Regions from separate parts of the Vogesella facilis genome, predicted to be linked through region 1. Evidence: predicted binding sites of a transcription regulator. Region 1 holds the regulator's gene; each other region holds the start of a gene.
The links. Region 1 encodes FNR, which switches genes on or off when oxygen is low (the NO sensors DNR and NnrR bind a similar motif). Its sites were predicted from a motif close to TTGATNNNNATCAA; they were not measured.
Positions count from the first base shown of each region.

Region 1 (5,062 bases):
ATGCCCACGCTCATGCGGTTAAAGCCCAGCCGGCCCAGGTGCAGCACGGTGTCGCGGCCAACCTTGCGCGGGTCGATCTCGATGGAAAACTCGCCATCCGGCAGCAGCTCGAAATGCTGGTTGATGGCAGCCATCACCCGGCTGAGCTGCTCGTCGGACAGGAAGGTCGGCGTGCCGCCGCCAAAATGCAGCTGGATCACCTTCTCGCGGTAGCCGAGGCGGCCGGCCACCAGGGCGATTTCTTTTTCCAGGTAGTCCAAGTATTGGTCGGCGCGGCTCTTGTCCTTGGTGATGATCTTGTTGCAGCCGCAGTAGTAGCAGATGGTGTTACAGAACGGCACGTGCACATACAGCGAGATCGGCCGATGGCTGGCACCGATGGCATGCTGCTGCAGCCAGTGTTCGTAATCCTTGACCCCAAAGCCGCCGTGAAAGCGGTCGGCAGTGGGGTAGGAAGTGTAGCGCGGGCCGGAACCTTCCAGTTTTTCGATCAGCTCGCGATCGAAAACACATTGGGTCGGCATAAAGGGGGCGGTGGGTGTCATAATTTTCTGGCTTGGAAAACTGGTGGTGGGCTGGTAAATTTGCGCTAATTGACACTTGCCACGCTTTGACGCGTGTCAAGCAAGCCTCTAGCCTTGCGAAAACCGGAACCCATGACCGAGCAAACCCCCTCCCTGCACACACTGAAAGTGTCGTGCTCCAACTGTAGTTTGCGCGAACTCTGCTTGCCAGTCGGCCTGAACCGGGAAGAAATGGCCCAGCTCGATGCGGTGATCCGCCAGAGCCGCCGCCTGAAGCGTGGCGAATACCTGTTCCGCTCCGGCGAAGGCTTCCGCTCGCTGTACGCGGTGCGTACCGGCTTCTTCAAGACCTGCGTTTCCAGCCAGGACGGCCGCGAGCAGGTGACCGGCTTCCAGATGTCCGGCGAGCTGATGGGACTGGACGGCATCTCCGCCAGCCAGCACGGCTGCGACGCCATCGCGCTGGAAGACAGCGAGGTGTGCGAGCTGCCGTTCAACCGCATGGAAACCCTGGGCCGCGACATCCCCAGCCTGCAGCACCATTTCTTCCGCCTGATGAGCCGCGAGATCGTGCGCGACCAGTCGGTGATGCTGCTGCTGGGTAATATGAAGGCGGAGGAGCGGCTGGCCGCCTTCCTGCTCAACCTGTCGCAACGGCTGGCCGCGCGCGGCTTTGCCGCCAACGATTTCATCCTGCGCATGAGCCGCGAGGAAATCGGCAGCTTCCTCGGCCTGAAACTGGAAACCGTCAGCCGTACGCTGTCCAAGTTCCAGCAGCAAAGCTGGCTGAAGGTGGACCACAAGCATATCCAGATGCTGCAGCCGGAAGAGCTGAAGGCGCTGGTGGCCGGCTGCTCGCAAGCCAACAGCCTGCGCTAAGCCAGCTCCACCACCACGCCCCGCCCTGCGGGGCGTTTTGCATGCCAGTCCGGTGCTAGATGGCGCCGATCGACAGCGCCGCCGCCAGCGTGGCGCCCAGTTCCGCCGCGGCGGCCAACGCCGCCTCCGTCACCTCGCCCTTTACCAGCAGCGGCGGCAGCGCCTCGTGCAGCGGGTAGCCGCTGGCGATGCGGCGGATGGCAGTCAGCGCGCCCTGGCCGTCGTTGCCGGCGCTGATGATCAGCGCGTACGGCAGACCCGCCACCTTGCCCTGCGCCGGGTAGAAGGTGCGGTCGAGAAAATCCTTCAGCGCGCCGGCCATGTAGCCGAAATTCTCCGGCGTGGCCAGCACCAGCGCGTGGCAGGCCAGCAGCTCGTCGATGCCGGCCTGCAGTGCCGGCAGCACCCGCACCGCCACATTGTCCTCGCCGCCGGCGGCGCCCGCCGCGGCCATCACCAGTGCCCGGGTATGGCCGCTCTGGCTGGCGTAGACGAACAGCAGGGTCTTCATGGGGCTACGATGCAGCCAGCTTGCGTTGCAGCTCGGCCAGCATGCCGGGCCGCGGCCAGTCGTCGCGCACCACGAAGCCGCGCGCGATCTCATGCCAGTCGCCGTCGGCCGCCGGCACCAGCTCGGCCACCAGCCGCGCGCCGTCGGCCACCGCCAGCTCGGCCTGCAGCTGCGCCAGGCTCAGCACCGACTCGACGGCAGCGCGCGCCGGCGCCAGCCAGCTCAGCCGCGGCAGGATCAGCCAGCGGCTGTCGGCGGCATGCTGCGGCCAACATTCGGACAGCCGCCGCCACCAGCCGCAGCAGGCATCCGGGTTGCAAGGAAATTGCGGCCGCGGCGCGCCGGGGTAGAACAGCCAGCCGGACAGCCGGCTGTAGGCCGGGCAGCCGGCAAAGCCGGCCGGCAGCTGCGCTGCCGGGTGGCAACCCAGCGCCAGCTGGCTGGCCAGCTTGCGGTATTTCAGCGGCCAAGCATCGCGCAGGCTGGGGCCGACCAGCTCGCCGCCGGCGGCATCCAGCTGCAGGTAGAACTTGCTGGCCGCCTCCAGGTGCAGCGGCTGGCCGTCGATACGCAGCAGGTAGTCGAATTCGCCTATGCTGCGGCCGTGCTCGGCCAGCGGCAGGTTGGCCGCCACGCAGTCGATATGCGGCGCCAGCTCGAACCAGAATTCGAGCAGCGACTCGGCATACACCCCCAGCCGCCGCGTCGGCCGCGCCACCAGCCAGGCCAGCAAGGGCTGCGGCGCGGCATCCAGCGCCAGCAGTTGCGGCCAACCTTGCGGCCCCAGCAGCCGCGCGCTGTCGATCTCGGCACCGCTGTGCCACGGCGCCGGGCAGGTAAGCAGAAAAGCCAGATCGCGCACCGGCGGGCAGCGTAGCGCGCTGAGGCCCTCGGCCAGCCGGTGGCGGTAGTTCATGATGCGCTGTCGTCTGAATCTGCGCCCTGCGCCTTGCCGGCAAGGCGCTGCGCCTGCTTGTAGAAACCGCGCAGGATATCGATCTCCTCGCGCAGCAGGCCGGCGCGATGGAACATGGTGCGCAGGCGGCGGATCATGCGTTCGCTGTTGCGGCGGCGGTAGTAGCCGATGTCTTCCAGCGTGGCGTTCAGGTGATCCACCATGCCGTCCACCTCGCCCTGGGTGGCGCTGACGCCGTCCGGTTTCAGGTAGTCGACGCTGACGCCGGTATGGCTGAACAGCTCGTAGGTCATCACCTGCACCGCCATCGCCAGGTTGAGCGAGAAGTAGTCCGGGTTGCCCGGCACGGTCACCAGCCGGTTGCACTGCTCCACTTCCTCGATCGACAGGCCGAAGGTCTCGTTGCCGAATACCAGCGCCACCTGCTCACCGTCGCGCGCGCGCGCGATCAATTCCGGCGCGGTTTCGCGCGGGGTGGACAGCGGCGTGCTGAGCTCGCGGCGGCGGCTGGTCAGCGCGCAGGCCACGGTGACGTCGGCCAGCGCCTCCGCCAGCGTCGGCACCACGGTGGCGGTCTGCAGCAGGTCCACCGCGCCGGAGGCCAGCGTGTCGGCCTCGTCGGACGGGAACACCTTGGGCGCCACCAGGTACAGCCGGGTGAGGCCCATGGTCTTCATCGCCCGCGCCGCCGAACCGATATTGCCCGGGTGGTTGGGACGAGCCAGCACGACGCGAATGTTCTTCAAAAAATCAGGTACTTGGGGTTTATTCATCGGGTGATTTTGCGTAGAATCGCGGGTTTTCCGAAACGTCCGTCGCTGCGACGGGGTTTTGTCGCTCCTTAACCCAGACAAGTTTACGGCAGGCGTCGCCCGACAGCGGGACGACGATTGCCCATTTCTATTGTGAGGCCGTCAATGCATCCTATGCTCAATGTCGCGGTAAAAGCCGCTCGCCGCGCCGCCAATGTGATCCAGCGCGCATCGCTGAACCTGGATTCCATTCGCGTCGAAAACAAAAAGCACAACGATTTCGTATCCGAAGTCGACCGTGCCGCCGAACAGGCGATCATTGATGTCATTCTGGAAGCGTATCCGAAGCACGGGATTCTAGCAGAAGAGTCCGGTGCCTCCGGCCTCGGCGCCGCCGAATACGAGTGGATCATCGATCCGCTGGACGGCACCACCAACTTCATTCACGGCCATCAGCAGTACTGCGTGTCCATCGCGCTGGCGCACAAGGGCCAGATCCAGCAGGGTGTGGTGTACGACCCGAACCGCAACGATCTGTTCACCGCCAGCCGCGGCGTGGGCTCGTTCCTCAACGACCGCCGCATCCGCGTGTCCAAGCGCATCAACATGAACGAATGCCTGATCTCCACCGGTTTCCCGGTAGTGGACCAGAGCATGCTGGACCTGCACCTGGACATCCTGAAAGACGTGCTGAAGAAAACCGCCGGCGCCCGCCGCGAAGGCTCCGCCGCGCTGGACCTGTGCAACGTGGCCTGCGGCCGCGTGGACGGTTTCTTCGAGTTCAACCTCAAGCCGTGGGACATCGCGGCCGGCAGCCTGATCGTGCAGGAAGCCGGTGGCATGGTCACCGACTTCCACGGCGAACAGACCTGGTTCGAAAGCGGCGACATCGTGGCCGCGCCGCCGAAAGTACTGGGCCAGCTGCTGCCTATCATCGCGCAGCACGTGAAGTAAGCAGTAGCCGGATGAGACAAAGCCCCCGCGCACGCACCGTGCCGGGGGCTTTGTCTTGAGCATGCAAACTTGGCCGCATGGCGGCAGTGCGGGCAAAAAAAGAGGGGTACGGCCCACCACCGTACCCCCAAACACACACACATCAAGAGGATCTTGCCGGCATCGGCTGCCGGTAGCCTTACTGCTCGTCGCGGGAATTCGCTTTCTTGATGAAGTAGCTGATGCATACCCCCACGATGACCGTCGTTACGGAAATAACGATAATGCTCAGACGACCCACATCATCCGATAGCAGCTGTTTCCACAGTTCCACGATGCTCTCCTTCCGGCTAGCCGGCATTCAATCTGGATGAAGCGATCATACCCCTGCATCCATGAGGGGCTTTGATGCAAGTCAAGCAGCGCTGACGCTGGTAACGGTTTGTATCTCGCAGTGCACAACTGGCGCACGGCCATGCGGCGGCAGACGTGAAAAAGGGCAGGATTTCTCCTGCCCTTTTGTGTTGGCGCAATGTTGTCACATCAG
Region 1 covers NZ_JBHRXN010000001.1:131,169-136,230, forward strand. Annotated here, with positions in the region: gene hemN (oxygen-independent coproporphyrinogen III oxidase) at 1-545, opposite strand, end outside; gene fnr (fumarate/nitrate reduction transcriptional regulator Fnr) at 657-1,403, shown strand; gene ACFOLG_RS00685 (flavodoxin family protein) at 1,459-1,914, opposite strand; gene ACFOLG_RS00690 (DUF1853 family protein) at 1,919-2,830, opposite strand; gene ACFOLG_RS00695 (RNA methyltransferase) at 2,827-3,603, opposite strand; gene ACFOLG_RS00700 (inositol monophosphatase family protein) at 3,748-4,536, shown strand; gene ACFOLG_RS00705 (DUF3149 domain-containing protein) at 4,715-4,849, opposite strand; gene ACFOLG_RS00710 (cytochrome d ubiquinol oxidase subunit II) at 5,059-5,062, opposite strand, start outside.

Region 2 (5,062 bases), on a different contig from region 1:
GCGTAGCGACACCCCCAGCTCGGCGGCCAGATCGTCCAGCGGCCGCGGGTTCTCGATGTTCATTTCCATCGCCAACGCGGCGTCGATCAGCGACTCGTGACCGGTGCCCACCCGCGCCAGCAGCGGGATGTGCTGGTGGTCGTGCTGGTCGCGGATGCGGTCGACGATGAACTGCGCCGACACGTCGGCAGCCAGACCCTTGCCGCCCTTGTGGCGGATCAGGTTGCACATCAGGTCCAGCGGCGCGGTGCCGCCGCTACAGGTCAGCCGGTCGCGGTCGATGACGAACAGCTCGCTGGAAAACTGGATCTTGGGGAACTCCTCGCGGATCGACGACAGGTTTTCCCAGTGGATGCTGCTGCGGTAACCGTTCATCACCCCTGCCTTCGCCAGCGCGAAGGCGCCGGTACAGACCCCGCCCAGCGGCACGCCGGCGGCGGCAAAGCGGCGAATGATGGCGATATCGGCATCGCTGGTGGCCTCGCGCACCTGGATGCCGCCACAGACGATCAGCAAGTCATAGTCGGCCGGCTCGCCCGGCGCGGTGGTGGGCGCCAGCGCCAGGCCGTTACTGGCCGCCACCGGCTGGCCATCGCCGGAAATCAGCGACCAGCGATACAGCCGCTTGCGCGACAGGTGATTGGCCATGCGCAGTGGTTCCACCGCATTGGCAAAGGCGATCATGGAGAAATTGGGCAACATCAGGAAACCGATGTGGCCCAGTGAACCAAGTTGCTCAGGGCTCATGGTGACCTCCGGTAGGGGCTGTGTGTGGATGAGTCGCACCTCGTAGCGGGTGCTGTGTAAAACGTAAACCGGTATGTCATTGCAAAAACCGGGCCAGCTGTCGCCGACCCGGTTTTTGTTTGCTGCGTTAGTGCCCGCCACCCTGCGGCGACGTCGGGCCGCGGCCGAAGCTTTCGGTCAGGCGGTCCAGGATGATGGCCAGCAATACCACCGCCAGGCCGCTCTCGAAGCCCAGACCGACGTCCAGGCGCTGAATACTGGCCAGCACGTCGTTACCCAGGCCACCGGCGCCCACCATGGAGGCGATGATCACCATCGACAGCGCCATCATGATGGTCTGGTTGACGCCGGCCATGATCGCCGGCAGCGCGATCGGCAGCTGCACCTTGAACAGCAGCTGAGTCGGGGTGCAGCCAAAGGCGTGACCGGCTTCCACCTGCTCCTTGTTCACCTGGCGAATACCCAGGCTGGTCAGGCGCACTGCCGGCGGCACCGCGAACACCACGGTGGCCAGGATGCCGGGCACACGGCCCAGGCCGAAGAACATGGCGGCCGGGATCAGGTACACGAAGGCCGGCATGGTCTGCATGAAGTCCAGCACCGGACGCACCAGGGTGTTGACGCGGCGGCTGCGCGCACACCAGATGCCGAGCGGCACGCCCAGCAGCAGGCTGATGATGGTGGCCGACAGCGTGAGCGCCAGCGTGGCGATGGTCTGCGCCCAGAAGCCGGTGCCCAGGATCAGCGCGAAGGCCGCCAGCACGAACAGCGCGAAGCGCCAGGTCAGGCGCCAGATGCCCAGCGCACAGAAGAAGCCGATCACCAGCCACACCGGCAGCGATAGCAACGCCACCTCCACGCCTTCGGCAAACAGGTCCACCGATTTGCCGATGGCGTCGAAGGCACCGCCGTTGTTATCCAGCAGGAAATGAATGAAGTCGTTGACCCATTCACCGATGGGCAGGAAGTCGTGCGGGTTGGCGATGAATTTTTGCCAGATATCGTTCATGGCGTGTACTCCAGTACGGACAGGCCAGCGGCGCCGTCCTCATCAATCGGGGAAGCGGATCGCGGCTTAGTGCACGGCCGTCTGCAGGCGGTGCTCGGACAACTTGGACAGTACGCTGGAAGCGGTAATCACCCCCAGGTAGCGGCCGTCGTGGTCGATCACCGGCAGCGGCTCGCGCTGGCCCTGCAGGCGCTTGAGCACATCCGGCAGCGCCGAGGCCGGGTTGACCGGCGATACCGGCACGCAACGCTCGGCCGGGTTACAGCCCGCCTCCCCCAGCGTATCGCGACCCACCAGGCCCAGCAGCTTGTGGTCGCCGGAGACACAGGCCACCCAGTGATGCTGCGCGTCCGGCTGGCCGGCGAGATTGCCGTTCACCATCACGCCCACGCCATGCGGGTCGAGCAGATCCTTGGCCAGCAGGTAGCGCGAGGTATCCACGCTCTTGAAGAACTCGCGCACGTAGTCTTCGGCCGGGTTTTCGATGATCTCCTGCGGGGTGCCCACCTGTACCAGGCGGCCGCCTTCCATGATGGCGATGCGGGTGCCGATGCGCAGCGCCTCTTCCAGATCGTGCGACACGAAGAAAATGGTGCGGCGGTGATCGCGCTGCAGCTGCAGCAGGATGTCCTGCATCTCGCTGCGCTTGAGCGGGTCCAGCGCGGAGAATGCCTCGTCCATCAGCATCAGCGACGGATTCACCGCCAGCGCGCGCACCAGGCCCACGCGCTGCTGCATGCCGCCGGACAGCTCGTGCGGCATCTTGCGGGCGAAGGTGGCCAGGCCGACCTGCTCCAGCACCTCCATCGCGCGCTTCTCGCGCTCCTTGCGGCCAACCCCGGCGATCTCCAGGCCGAAGGCGGCGTTGTCCAGCACCGTGCGGTGCGGCATCAGCGCAAAGCTCTGGAACACCATGCTCATGTCGCGGCGGCGCAGCGACACCAGATCGGCCGGCGACAGCTTGGTGATGTCCTGGCCATCCAGCAGGATGCGACCGTCGGTGGGATCCATCAGCCGGTTGATCAGGCGGATCAGCGACGACTTGCCGGAGCCGGACAGGCCCATCAGCACGAAGATTTCGCCCTCGTCCACCGAGAACGACACATTGTTCACGCCAACCACCTGGCCAGTGTTGCGGAACACCGTTTCTTTGGTTTCCCCAAGCTTAAGCAGACGCATTGCGTCCTGCGGCTTGTCTCCGAAAACCTTGTACAGGTTTTCTACCACGATCTTGCCTGACTGCATCGCTTTCTCCTTTGCCCTGGCGAGGCTGCTGCACCGCAGCAAGCGCCGTGCCTGTGTTGCACTGCGCAAACAACCGGCGTAACCACACCCAAGCTGTTGTAGTAATTGATATGTATCAAGGAAAAAGATATGGACGATACGACTGGGGAAGCAATGACCAACCGACGCCAACCTGCCCGAAAACGACATTGCACCAATCAGTACCACAGAAGGGGCTTATATCGTTGCGATGCCCGCCAGACGGGCACTTCCGTCCCCGTATTTGTGCATGCTGCAGTGGCGAAAAACGCAGCGCCGGTCGTTACCAGACAGGTCAGCATGCGCTTTTTTTCCGCGCTTGACAGCAAAAAATACTGTTTGCGCGGCGGTAAAAATGGAAAACGCCGTCCGGTTGGCACTCGAACGGCGTGAAATAAAGGGCGAATTCGCGGCCAAAATGCCGTCAGCGGTCCAGCACCACCGGCGTTAATGGCACACTGCAACATGGCAAAATCCAGCCCTGATCGATCTCGCGCTGGCGGATGCCGCCACCGTGTTTCATGTCCACCTGCCCCTCCAGCAGCCTGGTCTTGCAGGTGCCGCACAGCCCCTTGGAACAGGACGACGGCACGCGCAGGCCCTGCTGCTGCGCCGCCGCCAGGATAGTCTGCCCCGGCTTGGTATGCACCACATCGCCCAGCTTGGCAAACCGCACCTCGAAGCCGCCCTCGCCGGCCGGCGCCTCGGCCACCTCCTCTACCGTGCCCGCGTCTGCCGCCGCGTTCAGCTCGGCAAAATTGAAGCTCTCTTCGTGGTACAGCGCCATATCGAAGCCGGCAGCCTGCAACAGCGAACGTACCGCGGCCATGTACGGCGCCGGGCCACAGCAGTAGACCGCACGCTGGCGGAAATCGGGCACCAGCCGCTCCAGCGCCGGCAGGTCGAGAAAGCCCTCCAGCCCGTGCCATTCCGGTTCCGGATGGCGGCTCTGCACGATGGCGGCCTGGCGGAAGCCGGGGCGCGCCCGCGCCAGCTGCACCAGCTCGTGGCGGAAGATCAGGTCGGCCGGCGAACGCGCGCTGTGCACGAAGGCGACATCGATACTGCCGCCCAGATCGCCCAGCGCACGGCTCATCGACATCAGCGGCGTGATGCCGCTGCCGGCGGACAGGAACAGGTAACGCTCGGCCGGGGCGTGGGCGAAGCTGAATTCGCCGGACGGCCCCAGCACGCTGAGATTCATGCCCGGCTGCAGATTGTCGTGCAGCCAGTTGGACACCTGCCCGCCCGGCACCCGCTTGACGGTGATGGTGACGGTATCCGGCCGCGTCGGCGACGACGACAGCGTGTAGCAGCGGTTTACCGTCTGGCCGTCGATGTTCAGCTCCAGGGTGAGGAACTGCCCCGGCAGGTAGGCAAAACGCCGCGCCGGCACCGCGCGGAAGGTAAAGGTGCGCACGTCGTGCGTTTCATCGTGCACCGACACGCATTGCAGGGTGTCGTCGACACCGCTTTGCCAGTACGGCGCCGGTTCGGTAAAGGCGAAGGTGGGAGTGGCGGTAGTCATGATGGCACCCTGTCATTGCTGGCCCGGAAAGGTTGGCCGCATGCGGCCAACCTGCCGGTGGTGTGTGTGGTACTGCCTGGCTGGTCCGGCCGCCGGCGCGGGTGCGCAGGTGACCGGCCGCAGGTCTCGTGCTTGTTTACTCCAGGCCGGCACCCAGGCGGCGGATATACCAGTCGCTAAACTTCTCCACCAGGGTTTCGGTGAACGGCGAGTACGGGCCCGGCTGGTAGGCCTTGCTCTTGGCGCCGTGGTGCGATTCTTCCACCAGGCGGCGGTCCTGGTCGTTGGTGGCGTTCCACACCGCGGTCAGGTTCTTCACGTCGTAATCCACGCCTTCCACCGCATCCTTGTGCACCAGCCACTTGGTACGCACCAGGGTGGTGTCGGCGGACAGCGGAATCACGCTGAAGGTCACGATGTGGTCGGCCATGAAGTGGTGCCAGGAGTTCGGCTGGGTCCAGAACGACAGGCCGCCGATGGAGGCATCCTTGAAGTCGGCCAGCAGCTTCTTGCAG
Region 2 covers NZ_JBHRXN010000009.1:16,551-21,612, reverse strand. Annotated here, with positions in the region: gene ACFOLG_RS02945 (GlxA family transcriptional regulator) at 1-747, opposite strand, end outside; gene ACFOLG_RS02940 (ABC transporter permease) at 875-1,756, opposite strand; gene ACFOLG_RS02935 (quaternary amine ABC transporter ATP-binding protein) at 1,823-3,001, opposite strand; gene ACFOLG_RS02930 (hypothetical protein) at 3,131-3,412, shown strand; gene ACFOLG_RS02925 (FAD-binding oxidoreductase) at 3,444-4,547, opposite strand; gene ACFOLG_RS02920 (aromatic ring-hydroxylating oxygenase subunit alpha) at 4,684-5,062, opposite strand, start outside.
Region 2: a site for FNR is predicted at 3,107-3,120, ahead of ACFOLG_RS02935 (quaternary amine ABC transporter ATP-binding protein). Genes of this name have one in related genera too.

Region 3 (5,062 bases), on a different contig from region 1:
CAAAAAACTCTTCCAAGCAATATGAATAAAAATCAGTATTTATTCAAATTTTTTGCGACAATAAACTTACATGAAAAACATAACGACCAATATGTAACATGGATGTGTTTACTGCCAGAGATTTCTCACACTTAAATGAAATTATGGATTTCCCAAGGTAACGCCAAACTCTCAGATGGTTACTAAGCCGGCTGTCGCCACTGATGTACAGCTGCAGCATTGTGATATCGACCAGAGCTTAGATAGCGTTTCCAAAACCCCACTGGTGTACGCAATCGATGCCCACAACCTCACTGCGGTGCAGGCGCTGCTGCAAGCCGGCGCGAATCCCAACGTCGATGGTTACGATGGCACCACGCCGCTGTTCTATGCAGTAGCCGCCAAGGATCAGGGGATCGTTCAGGATTTGATTGCGAAGGGGGTCGACGTCAATGCAAGCACCCGCACCAGTGAAATTACCGTGCTGATGGCTGCCATACTCGACTCCAGCCCCGCCATTGCCGCCGATCTAGTCGCGCATGGCGCATCGCTGGCTGAGACCGACAAATATGGCCACAAGCCCATCGACTGTGTCGGCAAGCTCCCGGCCAAACGCCGGGCTGCAATGTATGCGGCGCTGAAGAAACCTTGACCGGAAGGCCGTTGGGTAATTTGAACGGCGGTAATCACAAATACGTTGCACGCTGGCTGGCGTTTGGCGGCGTCGCCCGGCTCCACAGGGCCAGTCCAGACAAGCATTGGGGTAGCCTAAGCTACCCCAATCACCGCGCCGACAAGGCCCAGTAGTTTTACCGCACACCCGTGCGGGGCTATGCCCCCGCAGCAAAAGGTTGGCCGTTGCGGCCAACCTTCCCTCCCCTACACCGCCATGAAACGCGCCAGCGGTGTGTTCTGCCAGTCCACGCTGTCCAGCAGGTTTTTCACCGTCAGCCCCAGCTCGGTATCGCCTTCGATGCGCAGGCGGCGGTTGAAGAACAGGGTGTCCGGGTCTTCTTCGCGCAGCATCAGGCGGGCGAAATCGGCCAGGTTGGCCGCCAGCAATAGATCATGCGGGGTATCGGCACGGCTGGCGACGAAACGGCTGCCGTCGCTGGCGAAATGCAGGCTGATGCCGGCATCCAGCACGCGGATGCAGAACTGGCGCCCGGCCAGCAGGCTGTGATCCACCGGCAGCACGCCGCGAACGGCCAGCAGGTTGAGCATGCGCACCATGCCCCATACCGGCGGGGTGGCCGGCAGCTTGCCCAGCACTCGTGCCAGTGCGGCCGGCACTTTCAGATCAGGCACAGCCATGCGCCACCTCCTTCAACACGATGCCGGGTTCGCCGTGCCAGTAGCCGTTCACCAGCGGCCCCGGTGCCAGGGTGGCCAGATTGGTCTCCGGCTGCTCGCCGGCAATGGCGGTGGCAAAGGCCTGCACCACGGCGGCCAGGTGCTGGTGCTGCGGGCTGATGCGCAGCGCGTGCACGCCGCGTGCCGGCAGTGCGGCGATCTCGTGCAGCAGGCTGTGGCAGCCGGCGGACATGGTCTGGATGCCGTTGATGGCGAGGAAATCCTGCGCTTCGCGGGTGGCCAAAGTCATGCCGTCCGGGTGTTCCAGACAGCGGAATTGGCAGTCATCCTTGTTCAGCTGGTAGTGGCGCGCGGTGAAGCAGCGCGACGACAGCGCCAGCGGCAGCCGGCCCCAGGCAAACACCTCGGTTTCGATGTCCGGGTTGGCCGCAGCGATGCGGCGCACGCTGTCGCCGGACATTTCCACCGGCGGCACCCAGCGCTGTGCGCCCAGGCGGCGGTACAGCCGCAGCGTGTCGCTGTTGTAGATGTTCAGGTACGGGCCGGCGACGAACGGCAGGCCGCGCTGTTGCAGCAGGTGCACCGCACCGGCGTCGTTGGCCTCCACCAGCGCCTCGCCGTTGTCGATCAGCTTGCGCAGCCGCTTGAGGTCGGATTCGCTTTCCAGCAGCGCCTGGCTGGACAGCACCGCCTGTTTGCCGCTGGCGGCGATGTCGGCGGCCAGCGCGATCCAGTCCTGGGTGCGCAGCTGCTGGCGGCGCGAGCACACCACCTCGCCCAGATACAGCCGTTGCAGCGGCCAGCTGCTGGCCTCCGCGTAGAAGTTCATTACCTGGTCGCGTGGCCAGAAGTACAGCAGCGGCCCCAGCACCAGTTGCAGCGGGAGTGGCATGTCGGTCATTTCCATGGTCGGTTGTAGGCGCCCAGCGTCACTTGCTGGCCCTCGGAGAGCTTGCCCAGCGTGGCCATCGCCAGCGGGTCGGCGTGGCGGCCACCCTGTGCGGCCTTGTCCAGCGCCTGGCGCAGCACGCGGGTAACCTGCGCCACATAGGCCGGGCTGCGCTGACGGCCTTCCACCTTGATGGCGGCCACGCCGATGCGCAGCAGCTCCGGCAGCAGCGGCAGCACGTTGAGGCTGGTGGGCTCTTCCAGCGCGTAGCCGGTGCTTCCCTCCACTTCGAAACGGCCCTTGCACAGCGTGGGGTAGCCGCTGGGCTCGTCCGGTGCGTAGCGGTCGATCAGGATGCCGTTCAGCCGCGCATCCATGCCCTGCGCACCCTCCTCCCAGCGCACGAAACGCGCCGGCGAGCACACGCCGTGGGTATTGGGTGACTGGCCGGTGGCGTAGCTGGACAGCAGGCAGCGTCCTTCCGCCATCACGCACAGGCTGCCGAAGCCGAACACCTCGATCTCGACATCGGTGTGGGCGATCACCTGCTCCACCTGCGCCAGCGTCAGCACCCGCGGCAGCACCGCACGCTGCACGCCGAACAGCTGCTGCGCCAGGTTGACCGCCTCGTAATTGCTGGCCGAGCCCTGCACCGACAGGTGCAGGCGCAGCTGCGGGTGGCGGCGGCTGGCGTAATCCAGCAGGCCGAAATCGGCCAGGATCACCGCATCGACGCCCAGCTCGGCGGCTTCGTCGATGGCATGCTGCCAGCGCGCGCTTTCCGCGCCCTGGGCAAAGGTGTTGATGGCCAGCAGCGTCTTGACGCCCTTGGCGCGGGCGTAGCGGATGCCCTCGGCGGCGCTGTTGGCATCGAAATTCAGCCCGGCGAAGTTGCGGGCATTGGTGTCGTTCTTCAGGCCGAAGTACACGCAGTCGGCACCATTGTCGACCGCGGCCTTGAGCGAAGGCAGGCTGCCCGCCGGGCAGACCAGTTCCGGAAGCGGCATGATGGGATTCCTTGCAAGCAAAACGGGCAGACCTTAGCCCAGCCGCCGCCGGCCGCCATTGCCGCAAATCAAGCATTTAGCCGCCACGGCACCACGCCGTGCGCAAAAGGCGGGCCGATCCCGTTTACCGCACTGCAACATAGGGCCTATGATGGGCGGCTGCCCACCCCGCCACCTCTGCACCATGATCATCCGCCCCCGCTACCACTGGTTCCGCCTGCTGTTCATCTGGCAAGGCTCGGTTGTCCCCCGCATCATGAGCCGCCTGCTGCTGGTGCTTGGCATCTCGCTGCTGGCCAGCATCTGGGCGCCGTGGTGGATCAGCCGCCATGCGCAGTCATCGCTGAACATCTACATCTTCACCCTGCTGGGGGTGTCGCTGGCCATCTTCCTCGGCTTTCGCAACTCGGCCAGCTACGAGCGCTTCTGGGAGGCGCGCAAGCTGTGGGGCGGCCTGCTGATCGCCAGCCGCGAGCTGACCGGCAAATGCCTGGCGCTGGCCCCCGCCGCGCCGCAGACCACGCCGCTGATCGACGGCATCTGCGCCTTTATCTACGCGCTGAAAGGCCATCTGCGCCAGGAGGATGTCAGCGCCCACCTGCAGCGGCTGCTGCCGCCGGCGCAGTGGCAGCGCGTACAGCAGGCGCGCAACCAGCCGGCGCTGATCCTGGCCTGGCTGCAGCAACTGCTGGCCGAGCTGCGCCGCGACGGCAGCATCAACGACTGGCAGTGGCAGATGCTGGACAAGAACATGGATACGCTGGTGGAAGTACAGGGAGGCTGCGAGCGCATCAGCACCACGCCGATTCCGTTTACCTACCGCGTGCTGCTCAACCGCACCGTCACCATCTACTGCATGCTGCTGCCGGTCGGCCTGGCCACCAGCATCGGTTGGGTGACGCCGCTGATCGCGGTGTTCATCGCCTACACCTTCCTGGCGCTGGACACGCTGGGCGACGAGCTGGAAGAGCCGTTCGGCAAGGAGGGCAACGATCTGCCACTGGCCGCCATGAGCCACAATATCGAGGCCTCGCTGCGCGAACTGCAGGGCGTGCCGATGCAGGTGCCGCCGCCGCAGCCGGACGGCATCTACCTGCACTGACCCTCCTCGCTAGTAACAAAAAAGGTTGGCCGCATGCGGCCAACCTTTTTGCTTTCAGCACCGCCCTACGGCCTCGCGGGCTGGCGCGAGACAAGGCAACAACGGCGCGGTGCGGCGTTTACAAGCCGCAGATGAGCATGCCGCAGCCGTTTTGCCCACCGTAGCGCCGCCGCGCAGCAGCGCGTCATGCCGCCTTCAGGGGCGGATCACGTCCAGCGCATCGGTAAAGATGCCATCCACGCCCCACTGCCGCAGCTCGGCGGCGCGCGCCGGGTCGTTGACGGTGTAGGCCAGCACGCGGTAGCCAGCGGCGCGCACCGCCGCCACCCGCTCGGCGGTGAGCAACAGGTGGTCGCTGTGCAGCGACACCGCCTGCAGCTCGGCCAGCCGCGCCGGCCAGTCCGCGGGCCACTGCTCTTCGATCAGCCAGCCGCGCGGCAGTTGCGGCGCGGCGTCACGCGCCGCCAGCAGCGCCTCCCAGGCAAACGACGACAGCAGCGGCGGCGCCGGGTGGCCCTGCCACAGCTCGGCGGCCAGCCGGGCCACTTCGCGGCCGGTTTCCGCCTCGCGCCCCGGGCAGGGCTTGATCTCGACATTGGCCAGCAGCCGGTGCGCGCGGCAGTAGGCGGCGATGGTGGCGAAGCTGGGCAGTGGCTCGCCGGCGAAGCGCGGCGCGAACCAGCTGCCGGCATCCAGCCGCGACAACGCGGCGATGTCCTGCGTTGCGGCCAACCCTTGGCCGTTACTGGTGCGCGGCAGGGTGTCGTCGTG
Region 3 covers NZ_JBHRXN010000005.1:1,187-6,248, forward strand. Annotated here, with positions in the region: gene ACFOLG_RS01930 (ankyrin repeat domain-containing protein) at 176-631, shown strand; gene ubiT (ubiquinone anaerobic biosynthesis accessory factor UbiT) at 859-1,293, opposite strand; gene ACFOLG_RS01940 (U32 family peptidase) at 1,280-2,185, opposite strand; gene ubiU (ubiquinone anaerobic biosynthesis protein UbiU) at 2,191-3,189, opposite strand; gene ACFOLG_RS01950 (bestrophin family protein) at 3,374-4,291, shown strand; gene ugpQ (glycerophosphodiester phosphodiesterase) at 4,487-5,062, opposite strand, start outside.
Region 3: a site for FNR is predicted at 3,248-3,261, ahead of ubiU (ubiquinone anaerobic biosynthesis protein UbiU). Genes of this name have one in related genera too.